Regions from separate parts of the Streptomyces sp. NPDC046860 genome, predicted to be linked through region 2. Evidence: riboswitches for the same ligand, from Rfam matches in the RefSeq annotation. Region 2 holds a riboswitch; the other holds the start of a gene.
The links. Region 2 has a riboswitch for glycine ahead of gcvT (glycine cleavage system aminomethyltransferase GcvT). Riboswitches for the same ligand answer to the same signal wherever they lie in the genome.
Positions count from the first base shown of each region.

Region 1: it holds a riboswitch for glycine, as region 2 does, so the genes downstream of both, gcvP (aminomethyl-transferring glycine dehydrogenase) here and gcvT (glycine cleavage system aminomethyltransferase GcvT) in region 2, are expected to answer to the same signal.

Region 1 covers NZ_JBEYXQ010000002.1:455,351-459,782, reverse strand. The annotation lists gene ABZ898_RS05655 (MerR family transcriptional regulator) at 1-480, shown strand, start outside; gene ABZ898_RS05650 (DNA polymerase IV) at 553-1,923, shown strand; gene ABZ898_RS05645 (PRC-barrel domain-containing protein) at 1,931-2,305, opposite strand; glycine riboswitch at 2,425-2,519, shown strand; gene gcvP (aminomethyl-transferring glycine dehydrogenase) at 2,693-4,432, shown strand, end outside.
Region 2 covers NZ_JBEYXQ010000001.1:552,269-556,700, forward strand. The annotation lists gene gcvT (glycine cleavage system aminomethyltransferase GcvT) at 1-782, opposite strand, end outside; glycine riboswitch at 941-1,029, opposite strand; gene ABZ898_RS02430 (AAA family ATPase) at 1,210-1,875, shown strand; gene ABZ898_RS02435 (enhanced serine sensitivity protein SseB) at 1,940-2,731, shown strand; gene ABZ898_RS02440 (enhanced serine sensitivity protein SseB C-terminal domain-containing protein) at 2,882-3,667, shown strand; gene ABZ898_RS02445 (ABC transporter permease) at 4,188-4,432, shown strand, end outside.

The DNA.
Region 1 (4,432 bases), on a different contig from region 2:
TATCGCGGCCCCACGGCCTGCGCGGCCGCGGGGATCACCTACCGGCAGCTCGACTACTGGGCCCGTACGGGTCTGGTCGAGCCGAGCGTGCGGCCGGCCCACGGTTCGGGCACCCAGCGGCTGTACAGCTTCCGCGACGTGGTCGTGCTGAAGATCGTCAAGCGGTTCCTGGACACGGGTGTCTCGCTCCAGAACATCCGCTCGGCCGTGCAGCACCTCAGGGAGCGCGGATTCCGGGACCTGGAGCGCATGACCCTGATGAGCGACGGCGCCATGGTCTACGAGTGCACCTCCCCGGACGAGGTCCACGCGCTGCTCCAGGGCGGCCAGGGCATCTTCGGCATCGCGGTGGGCGTGGTGTGGCGGGACGTGGAGAGTGCCCTGTCCCAGCTGCACGGCGAGCGCGTCGACACCGGTGAGACGCTCATCGGGCACAACCCCGCCGATGAGCTGGCGCGGCGGCGCAACCGGGCCGTCTGAGGCCCGGCTGCGCCGGTCGCCGACGGCACCCGCGCGGCCGCGTTGTCAGTGGCGTGGTGCAGCATCGGACCTGTGAGAGACGCGCCCACCATCCTCCATCTCGACATGGACGCCTTCTTCGCCTCGGTCGAGCAGGCGTCCAAGCCGAGCCTGCGGGGAAAGGCCGTGGTCGTGGGCGGGATCGGGCCGCGCGGGGTGGTGGCCACCGCGTCGTACGAGGCACGGGTGTTCGGCGTGCACTCGGCCATGCCCACCGCCCAGGCGCGGCGGCTCGCGCCGAACGCCGCCTACCTCACGCCCCGCTTCGCGCTCTACCGCTCGATCAGCGACCAGGTGATGGCGCTGCTGCGGGAGTTGTCCCCGCTGGTGGAGCCGCTGAGCCTCGACGAGGCGTTCGTGGACCTGGAGGCCGGCGGCACGGCCTGGGACGAGGCCTCGGCCCGGGAGGCGGGAGTGCGGCTGCGCGCGGACATCAGGGCGGTGACGGGGCTGACCGGGTCGGTGGGGCTCGCCGCGTCCAAGATGCTCGCGAAGATCGCCTCGGAGCGGGCCAAACCCGACGGCCTCGTGCTCATCGAACCCGGCACCGAGCGGGCCCTGCTGGCGCCCATGCCGGTGCGGACCCTGCCCGGCGTCGGCCCCGCCACCGGCGACCATCTGCGGCGCGCCGGGATCACCACCGTCCTGGAACTGTCGGAGGCCGGCGAGGACGAACTGGTCCGGCTGCTCGGCAAGGCGCACGGCCATTCGCTGTACGCGATGGCGCTCGCCCGTGACGACCGGCCCGTGGTGGCCGAGCGGGAGGCCAAGTCCGTCTCGGTCGAGGACACCTACGCGGTGGACATCCACGACCGGCTGCGCATCGGCCTGGAGGTCCGCCGGCTCGCCGACCGGTGTGTACGGCGGCTGCGCGGGGCCGGACTCTCCGGGCGGACCATCGTGCTGAAGGTGCGGCGGTACGACTTCTCCACCCGGACCCGCTCCGAGACGCTGCGGGGCCCGACGGACGACCCCGCGGTGATCCGAGAGGCGGCCGCGCGGCTGCTGGACTCCGTGGACACCACCGGCGGGGTGCGGCTGCTCGGCGTCGGCGTCTCCGGGCTGGCCGACTACACCCAGGAGGACCTGTTCGCCCAGGCGGCGGGCGAGCCGGCCGAGGAGACCCCCGAGGAGAGCGCCCCCGACTTCGGTCCGCTCAAGCCCGAGCCCGCCGGGCCGGAGTGGCGGGCGGGCCAGGACGTGCGGCACCCCGAGTACGGCCATGGCTGGGTGCAGGGCAGCGGGCTGGGGCGGGTCACCGTGCGCTTCGAGACCCCGCTCTCCGGGCCGGGCCGGGTACGGACGCTGCGGGCCGACGACCCCGGCCTGACACCGGCCGACCCGCTGCCGCTGGTGGCGCGGGAGAGCGGGCCGGAGGAGGAGACCGGGGAGGGCGGCGGATGAGGGAGGCTCAGGACTCCTCGGCGCCCGCGACCTTGCCGAAGTCGCGGTCCGGGGTGGTCCGGGCGGAGGGGCCCACGTCGAGCCCGTAGTGGTGGTAGAGCTGGAGCTCCTGCTCGGGGGAGAGGTGACGGCCCACGCCGAAGTCGGGGGCGTCCTTGATGAGGGCGCGTTCGAAGGGGACGCGCAGCGTGCCCTCGACCAGCTCGCTGGGCTCCAGCGGGACGAACGCGTCGCGGGAGAAGAGGCCGGTGCGCACGGCCGCCCACTCCGGGACGCCGGTCGCGTCGTCGAGGTACACCTCGTCTATGGTGCCGATCTTGGTGCCGTCGCGGTCGAACGCCTTGCGGCCGATCAGGCTGCGCGGATCGATGTCGGTCTGCACGATCCCTCTCCCTCCACATGGTCGCAACTCATCCGTAGGCACTACGAAAGAGCAGAATCAGCCCGGCGGCCACTCGAACGCCGCGCTGATGACCCCGCTGGTACGCTGAACACGGCTGCTGACCCCGTGCGGGAGAGTCCTCCGAGCAATGCGGAGGCGCCGAAGGAGCAACTCCTCCCCGGAATCTCTCAGGCACCCGTACCGCACGGACGAGGTCACTCTGGAAAGCAGGGCGGGCGCCCACGGCTCCCGCTCTCACCGACGGTGAAAGCCGGGTTCCGCAGGTTCCCGGCGAAGCTCTCAGGTAAGAGATGACAGAGGGGGAGGCCGGTGGGCACCCGCGCCGTGGTGCCCTCGCAGGTCGCAGCGACCAGGAGGCCTCCGCACATGACCGCCCCTCGCACTCCGCTCACCGAGCTCGAAGCGGGTATCCCCTTCGAGCAGCGCCACATCGGGCCCGACCACGAGGCGCGCGCCAAGATGCTCGCGCAGGTCGGCTACGGCTCCCTCGACGAGCTGACCGCCGCCGCGGTGCCGGATGTGATCAAGAACGCCGACGCGCTCGACCTGCCCGGTGCCCGCACCGAGGCCGAGGTGATCGCCGAGCTGCGCGGTCTCGCCGACCACAACCAGGTCCTCGGCTCCATGATCGGCCTCGGCTACCACGGCACCTTCACCCCGCCGGTCATCCTGCGCAACGTCATGGAGAACCCCGCCTGGTACACGGCGTACACGCCGTACCAGCCGGAGATCTCCCAGGGCCGCCTGGAGGCCCTGCTGAACTTCCAGACGATGGTCGCCGACCTCACCGGGCTGCCCACCTCCGGCGCCTCCCTGCTGGACGAGGGCACCGCCGCCGCCGAGGCGATGGCGCTGTCCCGGCGCATGGGCAAGAACAAGAAGGGGCTCTTCCTGGTCGACGCGGACACCCTGCCGCAGACCATCGCCGTCATCCAGACCCGCGCCGAGCCGGCCGGTGTCGAGGTCGTCGTCGCCGACCTGAGCGACGGCATCCCGGCGGACATCGCCGCCCGCGACATCACCGGCGTCCTGCTCCAGTACCCCGGCGCCTCCGGTGCCGTACGCGACCTGAAGCCGGTCGTCGAGCAGGCGCACGGGCTGGGCGCCCTCGTCACCGTCGCCGCCGACCTGCTCGCGCTCACCCTGCTCACCTCGCCCGGCGAGCTGGGCGCGGACATCGCCATCGGCACCACCCAGCGCTTCGGCGTCCCCATGGGCTTCGGCGGGCCGCACGCCGGCTACATGGCCGTGCACGAGAAGTTCGCCCGCAGCCTGCCCGGCCGCCTGGTCGGCGTGTCCGTCGACGCCGACGGCCACCGCGCCTACCGCCTGGCGCTCCAGACCCGCGAGCAGCACATCCGCCGCGAGAAGGCCACCAGCAACATCTGCACCGCGCAGGTGCTGCTCGCCGTCATGGCCGGCATGTACGCCGTCTACCACGGCCCCGACGGCCTGCGGACCATCGCCCGCCGCACCCACCGCTACGCCACGATCCTCGCCGAGGGCCTGCGCGCCGGCGGGGTCGAGCTCGTGCACGGCGCCTACTTCGACACCCTCACCGCGCGCGTGCCCGGCAAGGCCGCCGAGGTCGTCGCCGCCGCCCGCGAGGGCGGGGTCAACCTGCGCCACGTCGACGCCGACCACGTCTCCCTGGCCTGCGACGAGACCACCAACCGGGCGCAGGTCGAGGCCGTCTTCGCCGCCTTCGGCGTCGAGGGCGACATCGAGGCGCTCGACGGGTCGGCCGAGGACACCCTGCCCGAGGTGCTGCTGCGCACCGACGACTACCTCACCCACCCGGTCTTCCACGAGCACCGCTCCGAGACGGCCATGCTGCGCTACCTGCGCAAGCTGTCCGACCGCGACTACGCGCTCGACCGGGGCATGATCCCGCTCGGCTCCTGCACCATGAAGCTGAACGCGACCACCGAGATGGAGCCGGTCACCTGGCCCGAGTTCGGCGCGCTGCACCCCTTCGCCCCCGCCGAGCAGGCCGAGGGCTACCTCACCCTCATCCGCGAGCTGGAGGACCGGCTCGCCGAGGTCACCGGGTACGACAAGGTCTCCCTCCAGCCCAACGCCGGTTCCCAGGGCGAGCTGGCCGGA
Region 2 (4,432 bases):
CGGCCCAGACCGGCGTCGAAGGGCGTCAGCCCGGTCGTCAGCTCGTGCCCGTACAGCGGCATGCCCGCCTCCAGGCGCAGGGTGTCCCGGCAGGACAGGCCGCACGGGACCAGGCCGACGGCGGCGCCGGCCTCCATCAGCGCCTCCCACAGCTGCGGCGCGTGCTCGGGCTTCACGAACAGCTCGAAGCCGTCCTCGCCGGTGTAGCCGGTACGGGCGATCAGCGCGGGCACGCCCGCGACGGTGCCGGGCAGCCCGGCGTAGTACTTCAGGCCGTCGAGGTCGGCGTCGGTGACGGACTTGAGGATGCCGGGGGACTCCGGGCCCTGGACGGCGAGCAGCGCGTAGGCGTCGCGGTCGTCGCGGACCTCGGCGTCGAAGCCGGCCGCGCGCTCGGTCAGCGCGTCCAGCACGACCTGGGCGTTGGAGGCGTTGGCCACCACCATGTACTCGTGCTCGGCGAGGCGGTAGACGATCAGGTCGTCCAGGATGCCGCCGTCGGCCCGGCAGATCATGGTGTAGCGGGCGCGGCCCACACCGACCGAGGCGAGGTCGCCGACGAGGGCGTGGTTGAGCAGCGCGGCGGCCTGGGGGCCGGTCACCGTGATCTCGCCCATGTGCGAGAGGTCGAACAGTCCGGCCCGGGTGCGCACCGCCACGTGCTCGTCACGCTCGGAGCCGTAGCGCAGGGGCATGTCCCAGCCGGCGAAGTCGGTCATCGTCGCGCCGTGCGAGCGGTGCACGGCGTCGAGCGCGGTGTGACGGAGTTCGGTGCTACTCATCGGTCGTCTCCCAGGACAACGGGGATGGGGCGAGGAACGTTCCTCCCCATCTGTCATCGGAACCTGAGAGGTTCGCCATGACCCTCCCCGAGGGGGGTCGTCACGGCTTGCACCTTGGGTGGGGCCACTGCCGTCAGCGGCCCGCTTTTCAGATGTGCCTCGCCCACGCGGTAACGGTGCCTGAGAGATTCAAGGGAGGGACTTGCTCCTTCGGCGCCCCGGCTGGGGACTCTCCCGCGCGGATTCAAACGGCCGGTATGCAGTTGGCGGGCACATCATCGCACGGCCGGGCCCGGCCCTGAAGGGCCCACCGGCTGTGACATGCCCGTAGCCGTCCGGGGACCCAACCGGCGACCTCGCGCATTACCTTCTCTTTACATTGGTTGGGCACCAGATGACTGAAGCCCACAGGGGGAGGACGATCACGGTGAACAGACCCACGGTGTACGCCACGACCACCGGCATCCCGGTGCCGCAGCAGCCCGCGGCGCCCGTCCGCGAGCGCCGGGCCGGGCCGGTGCCGGCCGTCCGCGACCTGCGCGACCGCCCCGGCGGCGGCCCGCGCACCCTGCGCTTCGGCCCCCGCGACCTCGCCGTCGTCACCGGTCTGCCCGGCAGCGGCAAGTCCACCCTCATGCGCCGTACGGTCCCCGGCCACCGCGTCGACTCCCAGGACGCCCGCGACCGCTGGGCCGCCCGCCTCCCCGCCGCCCTCCCCTACGCGCTCTACCGCCCCCTGGTCCGCCTCGCCCACTACGCCGGGCTGCGCAGGGCCCTGCGCAGCGGCGAGGGCGTCGTCGTGCACGACTGCGGCACCCAGCCCTGGGTGCGCGCCTGGCTCGCCCGCGAGGCCCGCCGCCGGGGCGGCGCCCTGCACCTGATCCTGCTCGACGTGCCCGCCGCCACCGCCCGGCAGGGCCAGCGCGAACGCGGCCGGGGCGTCTCCCGGTACGCCTTCCGGCGCCACCGCTCGGTCACCGCCCGCCTGCTGGACGCCCTGGAGCACGGCGAGCGCCCCGCCGGCTGCGACGCGGTGGTCCTCATGGACCGCGCCTCGGCGAACGGCCTGAGCCGGATCGAGTTCGCCGAGTGAACCGCGGCACCCGTACCGGTTAGCCTTCTGCACCACAGCACGACTCCCAGCAGGCGGTAGGCACATGGACTTCCCGGCGGACCTTCCCGCGGACTTCCCGGCACAGGCACACCCCCACCCGCACGGCGGATGGCCCGGCAACGAACTGGAGGAGGTCCTCTCCGCCTCCCTCGGCATACCCGCGGCCGGCGCCCGCGTCGTCGAGGTGCTGGCGCGCAGCTTCGTGTGGATACCCCTGCCCAACGGCGGCGGCCCGCACAGCGGCCCCCTCGACCTGCCCACCGTCGACATCGACGGCCAGGTGTACGTCCCGGTCTTCTCCTCCGAGGAGCAGTTCCGCCAGTCGCCCGGCGGGCACCTCCCGCACACCGTCGCCCCCGCCGTGGAGTTCGCGCGCGGCCTGCCGCCGCAGGCGGGCGTCGTCATCAACCCCGGCGGGGTGGCCGGACTCCCGCTGCCCCCGGAGGCGGTGGCCGAACTGAGCCGCTCCGGGCGCACTCCGCTGGACGGTCCGGCCACGGGCGGCCGGGTCCGGCTCTTCGAGCCCGACTGGCAGGAGGACCCGGTGGACTTCCTCACCGCCGCCTCCGCCGAGTTCGCCGCGACCGGCGTGGTCGTCAGCGCCCGCCGCTGCCTCGCCGTCATCGAGACCGCCGAGCCGGTCCTGTTCGTCGGCGTCGAACTCTCCCAGTGGGAGGGGGACGCCCAGGCCCTCCCCCTGGACGCCCTCGGCAAGGCCCTCGGCCGCGCCCCGGCCCCCTGGCCCGTCAACCTGGTCCTCCTGGACGCCGCCCAGGACCCGGTGTCCGACTGGCTGCGGGCGAACGTCCGCCCCTTCTACCAATGGGGCAACTGACCAGCGCAGTCCCGGCCTCGCGGGGGCGCGGGGAACGGACGCGACAAGCCACGACGCACCCGCACCCGCGAACCGGCTCAACCCCTCGCCCGGGCAGGCGCTTAAGCTGTCATCACACGCGGGGAACAGAACGAAGGGGCGGTAGGACAGGTGAGCGCGAGCCCAAGCGGCAGCGTCGAGCACATGCTGCGCCAGGTCACTCCCGGACGCTATGACGCCTACGAGGCACTGCTCCGCGCCCTCGCCACCCCTTCGTCGGGCCAGATCTGGATGCTGCTGTGGCACGGCCAGGCCGGTTCGCCCGACGCGCAGTACGCGAACATGCGGGTCGACGACTTCGGTTACGCCCCCTGCGTGACCTCCGCGCAGGAACTCTCCGCCAGCGGCTGGAGCCGGTCCTACGAGGTGGTCGACGGCCTCGACGTCGCCCGCACCCTCTACCCGGACCACTACGGCCTCTGGCTCAACCCGCACGCCCCCGGCGGCGGCGTGGGCATCCCCTGGCTGGACCTGCGCCGCATCGCCACCGGCCTCGACCGCCGGCCCGCCGGACCGCTGCGGCTGTCCGAACCGGCCATCGAGGTACCGCAGTTCTACGCCCTGCTGGCGCAGAACGCCCACCGCACCCCGGCCCTGCGCTCACTGCGCCGGGCCTGGGTGCAGCCCGCCCTCGGCGCCCCGTACCTCGCCCTGGGCCTGGACGTGTACGACACCACCCCGGCCGCCGTCGACTCCGTCCGCGCGATGATGCAGCAGTCGGTCGGCGCGGTCCCCGAGGGTCTGCCGGTCTCCACGGTCGCCATGACCGACGAGTACGACCCCGTCGTGATGTGGATGCGCGCCAACTCCCGGCCGTTCTACGACCGTGAGGCGCACGGCGCCGGGGCGTCGGTCACGGGCGGCTATCCGGTCGCGCCCCCGCGCGGGGCCTACTGACCCCGGGGGCGCGGCGCCGCGCCCCTTTCTCTTTTGTCTTTTTACCTTTCCCTGGTAATTCCCCTCTTCCGGAATCCCGCATTTCAAGGGCCGCTCCGGCATTTCGGCATGCCCGAAGGCCGGCTGCGAACTGTGCCCGGGCGATCCGGAAGATCTGTGTGAACCAGGTGTTCGTCACGCCCTGTTCCGGGTAGGTCACGTGGAGGTCCCGTGTTGCGACGGTGTGAACTGCCCAGGTATTAGGACGTGTTCACGCGCAAATGCCAGTGATTGGCTGCCTTTGGCGCGCGTCGTCCCGAATTCACCTGTGTCCTACCGCTGTTACCCGTCGTTCGGATATCGGAACGTGCCTGCTTGCATCACGTTTAGGCATCCATTCATCGTCAACTCTGGAAACCGATCGCCCAGGCGTTGAAGACTCCCGATCCAGGGGTGCTCACCCCGTGTACGACAGTCTTCGAAGCCGCTCGCGCGGCAAGTGTGGGCCGGTTCAGGCCGGTTGAGAGGGGTCCCTGTCAGAATGACGGCACCATTGCACGAGCCGACCGCTGACGCGGCCCCGAACGCGCTCGAGGAAGCCGAGGTGGCGAGCGCCAAGGCGAAGGACGTCCAGGGACGTTCGCTGGGGCGCATCGCCTGGGAGCGGCTGAAGCGGGACAAGCTCGCCCTGACCGGCGGCACCGTGGTCGTCCTGCTCATCGTGATCGCCCTGCTGGCGCCGGTCCTCAGCCAGCTGCTCGGCCAGGACCCGGACCTCCACCACGA